Regions from separate parts of the Paenibacillus sp. FSL K6-1230 genome, predicted to be linked through region 2. Evidence: riboswitches for the same ligand, from Rfam matches in the RefSeq annotation. Region 2 holds a riboswitch; the other holds the start of a gene.
The links. A riboswitch is a leader RNA that binds a small molecule or an ion and turns the genes downstream of it on or off. The one in region 2 is predicted to bind glycine.
Positions count from the first base shown of each region.

Region 1: another riboswitch for glycine. It lies ahead of sdaAB (L-serine ammonia-lyase, iron-sulfur-dependent subunit beta); the one in region 2 lies ahead of gcvT (glycine cleavage system aminomethyltransferase GcvT).

Region 1 is NZ_JBBOCK010000001.1:419,404-422,819, reverse strand. Features, by position in the region: gene MKX74_RS01920 (NAD(P)/FAD-dependent oxidoreductase) at 1-778, opposite strand, end outside; purine riboswitch at 854-953, opposite strand; glycine riboswitch at 1,355-1,463, shown strand; gene sdaAB (L-serine ammonia-lyase, iron-sulfur-dependent subunit beta) at 1,675-2,352, shown strand; gene sdaAA (L-serine ammonia-lyase, iron-sulfur-dependent, subunit alpha) at 2,392-3,312, shown strand.
Region 2 is NZ_JBBOCK010000001.1:4,657,158-4,660,573, forward strand. Features, by position in the region: gene gcvH (glycine cleavage system protein GcvH) at 381-773, opposite strand; glycine riboswitch at 1,139-1,299, shown strand; glycine riboswitch at 1,303-1,387, shown strand; gene gcvT (glycine cleavage system aminomethyltransferase GcvT) at 1,521-2,621, shown strand; gene gcvPA (aminomethyl-transferring glycine dehydrogenase subunit GcvPA) at 2,661-3,416, shown strand, end outside.

The sequences.
Region 1 (3,416 bases), 4.2 Mb from region 2:
TGATCTCCTGCATCACCACATCCGACGTCTCAACCCTCACTCCGACATCCACCTGATTGTTGTACATCTTGATCTTGCGCTTCTTCAGCAATTCTGCCAGCCACACAGAGCCGTCACGTCCCGGTGCAATCATGACCCGATTAGCCTGATAGGTCTCCCCATTCTTGAGCAGGATCCCGCTCACATGATAGTCAGAATCCTTCTTCTCTGCGAGAATATCCTCCACCTCAGCCTTGAAGACCATGTCGATCCGTTCCTGCAAATATTCGTAGATGGATTGCAAAATCTGAAGGTTCTGCTCCGTTCCCAGATGCCGCACCTCTGCACGCAATAGCTTCAAGCCTGCAGCATATCCTCGCTGCTCAATACTGCGTACAGTCTCAGTAGTAGGATCTGTAATTACTGTCGTTGCCCCATGCTCCAGATTAATGGAATCCACGTATCGAATCAGCTCCATTACCTCGGAAGGAGCTATATAATCTGTCAGCCAGCCCCCGAATTCGGTAGTCACATTGAACTTACCGTCACTGTATGCTCCTGCCCCGCCGAATCCGGCTGTAATCGAGCAGGCCGGGAGACATCCGGCATGATCCTTCTTCCCTGCTGGAGGTGGGCACAGTGCAATCTTGCCCTCCAGAATCGGACAGCGCCTACGATAAATATCATGTCCCTTGTCTACCAACAGCACCTTCCACTCCGGTGCCCTCCTGCTCAATTCGTATGCTGCGAAAATTCCCGCCGGGCCTGCCCCGACAATAATGACATCATATGCTTTCATAGCGTCCTCCCCACATGAGCCTGCTCCACCACGGCCTTAAATGAGCGCACAAAAAAATCCCGGCTCTCCATAGGTATGCCGAAGCAGCCTATTCGTAGCCGGGAATTTACGGTTCCCTGTAGAAACCCTCAATCCTGATTATTGAGGTTATACGAACGTTGATTAAATACTGACTGAATGTTGACTAACTGATCATTGAATGTTAACAAATGTCGATGGGTCGTCAAGCTAATGTACGATTCTAGGGTCGAAGGAGCTTCCCTTAATCTCCCCTAACTCATTGTATGCCAGTAAACACGAATGTGTCAAATGATTATTGAAATAACGTTCGTGTTTTAGGGACATCTCACTATGAACACTCCTCTAGCATGCTTAGCTTGTATGCACCCCTAACTTCACTCTCGCATACTATTATATTGACAAGAGTGGCCTTAACCGTTAATATCTTCGTTGTGTCAAGATTGCCAACCATCTCTTAACAGGGATATGACATGGAGATCCGATCTCCCGCTTGATCCATGAAGTATACAAGGGAGCCTTCTCAGGCTAACCTATGTAATTGTACATATATTGCGGATGATATTGACGGGAGAGACCTGCCAGCAAGAGCAGGGCACCGAAGGAGCAAGCTGCACGGCACCCGGCCGACAGTTAATCTCTCAGGTACCCGTACCGTCAACGGACGCGCCTCTGGAGAGAGCGTAAGCCACCAAAGGGGTAAGGCGGGGGATCGCAACCAAGAACCCGCAGCAAACTCTCAGGTACACAGGACAGAGATAAGGGATCACTTCCTTATCCTGTCCTTTTTTGTGCTGACATGACGCGGCAGGATTAGAGTGAACAGATGAATATTAGTGGATACTGAAGGCAAATCATCATGTACAGGAGGAGTTCTTATGCGCTTTAAAGATGTGTTTTCCATTATTGGACCCGCTATGACCGGTCCCTCCAGCTCGCACACAGCAGGGGCCGTCCGGCTCGGACGCATGGCCCATCACTGGGTAGGTAGTACACCCGAGCGGTGTGTCATGACATTATACGGCTCCTTCGCTGATACGTACAAAGGGCATGGCACTGATTTGGCATTACTCGGAGGCTTGCTGGACTATAACACTGATGACGCGAGGATCATTGATGCAGAAGAGCAGGCCAGACGGGCCGGAATGACTTATGAGTTCGTCACAAGCTCGCTACCTGCACTTCATCCCAACACGGTACGAATTGATGCATGGCAGGCCGGTCGTAAGTCCACACTCGTAGGCTCTTCCATAGGCGGCGGGAATATTCAGGTACAGCAGCTCAACGAATTTCGTGTCAATTTGACAGGAGAGCTCCCGATCCTGACCCTGCTACATTCAGATAAGCCTGGTATGCTGGGGGCCATAACTACGGCCTTAGGTGCATCCGGTGTGAATATTGCCTATATGCACGTAGACCGCACCGGTCGGGATGGAGAGGCACTATCAGCTATAGAGACAGATAGCATCATTCCAAGACCGCTTCTGGAATATCTGCAGTCTCTCACCTACATGTACGAGGTGAAGGTGATGGATATTCGTAACACGGCAAAGTAAGCATCAAGATTAGGTTAGGAACAGGAAGGGGCTAGTCACATGCGATTTCGGCATCTGCGTGAATTAAGCGAATTATGTATACAGGAATCCAAGACGATTGGCCAGTTGATGCTCGAAGAGCAATCCAAGGAGAGCGGCAGCTCTCCTGAAGAGATTTACATCCAAATGGCCAAATACTATGAAATCATGAAGGAGGCTGTCCACCGGGGACAGACCGAGGACACGGTATCCCGTAGCGGATTGACTGGAGGAGACGGTAAGCGCCTGGCCGAATACTTGCGTACAGGAGAGGCCTGCTCCGGTGATGCATCGGCCCTTGCTATGGCTTATGCACTATCCGTATCGGAGGTGAATGCCTCCATGGGACGGATCGTAGCTACACCGACCGCTGGTTCGTGCGGTGTCATTCCGGGTGTATTCATCAGTGCGCAGGAGAGATTCGGCTGGGAGGATGAGCATATGGTTCATGGCTTGTTCGCGGCAGGGGCTATCGGCTATGTCATTGCCAATAACTCCTTCATCTCTGGAGCTGAAGGCGGCTGTCAAGCCGAGATCGGCTCTGCCATTGGAATGGCCGCAGGTGCGATGGTAGAACTTAGAGGAGGCTCTCCTGAGCAAGCTATGCATGCAGTCGGACTGGCATTGAAAAATACGCTTGGACTCATCTGTGATCCGGTAGCAGGATTGGTAGAGATCCCTTGTATCGTTCGCAATGGACTCGGTGCCGTAACAGCCTTGGCTGCGGCAGACATGGCCCTCGCCGGCGTGCGTAGTGCCATTCCTTCCGATGAGGTCATTGATGTGATGCTGGAGGTAGGAAGTGCGATGCCAACCCAGCACCGAGAGACTGCCAAGGGCGGGCTTGCCCAGACTCCTACTGGACGTCGTATGACGGAAGGACTCGCTAATCCGAAGAAAAATGCTGCTGCTAACAGCAACCAGCCCATCGGACACGAATAATGTAAGACACTCTGATGTTCTGTTCATTCCGTTCAGTAGATCGCCTATCAGCTGTGCTTTCATAGCCATCTTGTCATTCATCTAACAGCTCCAAATGCGAATGT
Region 2 (3,416 bases):
TCCTTCGAAGGGTAATCAGCACGCTTGGTATGGCGTTTAGTGGTCGACAGGGTCCCGCTTGCAGCGGGTCTTTACTCACATTTAATCTGGTCAAAATATTAGTGCTTGTTCTAGCTCAATCACACGATTTCCGCAAGGTTCACACGCGCAAGGTTCAAGCAGTTGTAAATTGCGACTTATTGTTATAGGGATAGATATAAGGACTCAATAATCATACTTAGGCAACTCAAACACGACTTAAATATAACATATAAGTAACCCTAATATGACACTAGCCAACAAAATCGGACATAGTCACTTAAGCTAATCCATGCTCTCCAAAGTCGCATATTTCTCAAGCAACTCTCATGAAACTACATGAAAGCGAATAGTGGTTAACCTCAATCTGCTACATGGCTTGTATAGGCCTCAGGGCTCAGAAGCTTGGCTAAAGCCTCCTCCGCGCTATCATCCAACTCAATCTCTATCATCCAGCCCTCCTCATAAGGTGAGGAATTAACCAGCTCAGGAGATGCCTCCAAGGCACCATTCACTTTCACAATCGTTCCACTCACAGGTGCGAACAAGTCAGATACCGTCTTGACAGATTCGATCGTACCAATGCCTTCCCCAGCAGTAACTACGCTTCCTTCTTCAGGTAGCTCAACGAACACGATATCACCCAATTGATGCTGTGCAAAATCGGAGATGCCAACGAGCAATGTGCCTGCATCCGTCTTGCGCACCCATTCATGCTCTTCACTGTACAGATAGTTATCTCTTACCTCGCTCATGCTTCATCCTCATTTCCTAATGATCGTTGGTCATTTCAAGGTCTATGCAGCGTTTAATTCATCCATGCAGCATCGATTTATCATTCATTATCCAGTATCAGCTATTACACGATAAGATTACGCCAAGGTTGAATATGGTGTCAATATAGCTCACAAAAATGTCTGAAGTTATAAAGAACTTTGTCCTCCCGCTAGTGATTCGGCGCGAAGATCAGGAAGGATCAGCCATGAATGTGATTAATTTCATAGAATATGATAATTTTGTTGACATACATCTATGAATCGCGTATTAATGGTTATATAGGTACAGCATACACGAACCTGTAGCAATACACAAAATCATAACAACGTGACGAACGATGCGGATGAAGGTATAGGGAGAGATTATCAATGATCGAATATCTGGCATTAGCTAGTGTATTTCGATCAGGTCAGGCTGAGCCATTGTCGCAGGACCACAGGTAGCGCCGAAGGAGTAAGCAGCACCGTCTGTGAATCTCTCAGGCAAAAGGACCTTTACCGGACGCAACTCTGGAGAGAATCCACCACACGGTGGGTCACCCAAGGGGAAACCTGTGCTCGCATGGGGTAACTCTCAGGTATCAAGGACAGAGCCAAAGAATGATGGATCACGGTAGCAGTATGGCTCCGTGGCGCATTTTTTGGGCTGTCCTTTTTTGCATGACCTGGAACAACATGAGACGCTTAGGAAATGTAGTACGAATCATGATGATGAGGTGACAGACCATGGGCAAATTAAAGCAAACCTCGCTGTTCCCATTGTATGGCGAGCTACCAGGTGTACGATGTATTGATTTTGGAGGCTGGGAGCTACCAGTCCAATTCAGCGGAATTGTGAAGGAACATGAGGCGGTAAGGCAACAGGCTGGACTGTTCGATGTCTCGCATATGGGTGAGTTCACCGTGGAGGGAGCAGATGCCGAGCAATTTCTTCAGCAGATGACGACCAACGATGTAAGCCGACTAGAGAACGGTCAGGCCCAATATACGCTGCTCTGCTATCCCGATGGCGGAGTTGTAGATGATCTGCTGATTTACAAGCGTGGAGAGGGACGCTATATGCTGGTTGTGAATGCCTCCAACATCGACAAAGACTGGGAATGGCTACAAAAGCATCTTACCGGAAAGGTCAGTATGCATAATGTCTCCGATGACACCGCGCTCTTGGCGCTTCAGGGACCAGCTGCTGCAGATATTCTTGCTTCCATCAGCACACTGGAGCCTGCCAGTCTTCAGTCCTTTCGTTTCACCGAGGACGTTGAGGTAGCTGGACATAAAGCCTTGGTATCCCGAACAGGCTACACAGGTGAAGACGGATTCGAGCTGTATCTTCCCATTCAGGAGGCTCCGGGAGTCTGGAAGGCATTGCTAACAGCAGGTGAGTCTCACGGTCTGTTACCGGCAGGTCTCGGGGCGCGGGATACACTGCGCTTTGAAGCCAAGCTGGCACTCTACGGTCAGGAGCTGTCTTCCAGCATTTCACCACTGGAGGCGGGTCTAGGATACTTTGTGAAATGGGATAAAGGCGACTTTGTCGGGCGAGACGCTCTGCTCGCACAAAAGGAAAACGGCGTTCCACGCAAGCTTGTGGGTGTAGAGATGATTGACCGCGGCATCCCTCGTCCGCACTATCCTGTATTCGCTGAGGGAGTACAGATCGGCGAGATTACTACAGGAACCCAATCCCCGACGTTGAAGCGTAACCTTGGATTGGCCCTCATTGATAGTCGATACACAGCTGTAGGCACTCCGCTGGAGATTGAGATTCGCGGCAAGCTCCTCAAGGCCGAGGTTGTTCCTGCACCATTCTACAAGCGAAGCCACTAATCCCACTACAAAGTGAATCTGGAAGGAGCCTGTTGCTGCATGAAACCGCACCGTTATTTACCGATGACCGAGCAAGATCAGGCCGAGATGCTGCGCACCGTTGGGGCGGAGAACATCGAGGATCTGTTCAAAGATATTCCGGAAAACATCCGGTTCAGAGGAGAACTACCTGTCTCCTCCCGTCTGGACGAACGCGCACTGACTCGCCACATGGCTGGTCTGGCAGATCGAAATGCCCATACAGATTCCCATATCAGCTTTCTTGGAGCAGGCATCTATGAGCATCACATTCCATCTGTTATCAATCACATCATTTCCCGCTCTGAGTTCTATACAGCATACACCCCCTATCAACCGGAAATCAGCCAAGGTGAGCTACAGGCGATTTTCGAGTTCCAGTCCTACATCTGCGAGCTCACAGGCATGGCTGTGGCCAATGCCAGTATGTACGACGGTGCCACAGCGTTGGCCGAAGCTGGCTCGCTGGCTGCCGGGGCCACACGGCGCAAGCGTCTTGTCGTCTCGCGTGCCATTCATCCCGAGGCACGTGAGGTGCTGGCTACCTATGCACATGGTCTGAATCTCGACATCGTGGAGGTCGGCTGCAAGAATGGCGTGACGGATGCTGAGGCCCTTGCAGCAGCAGTGAATGAGGAGACCGCAGCTGTACTCGTGCAAAATCCGAATTTCTTCGGAGCTGTTGAGAATGTACGTGCTATAGCTGATCTGATTCATACGTATAAGGGACTGCTCGTGGTCAGCTCCAATCCGATATCACTCGGACTGCTGGAGGCT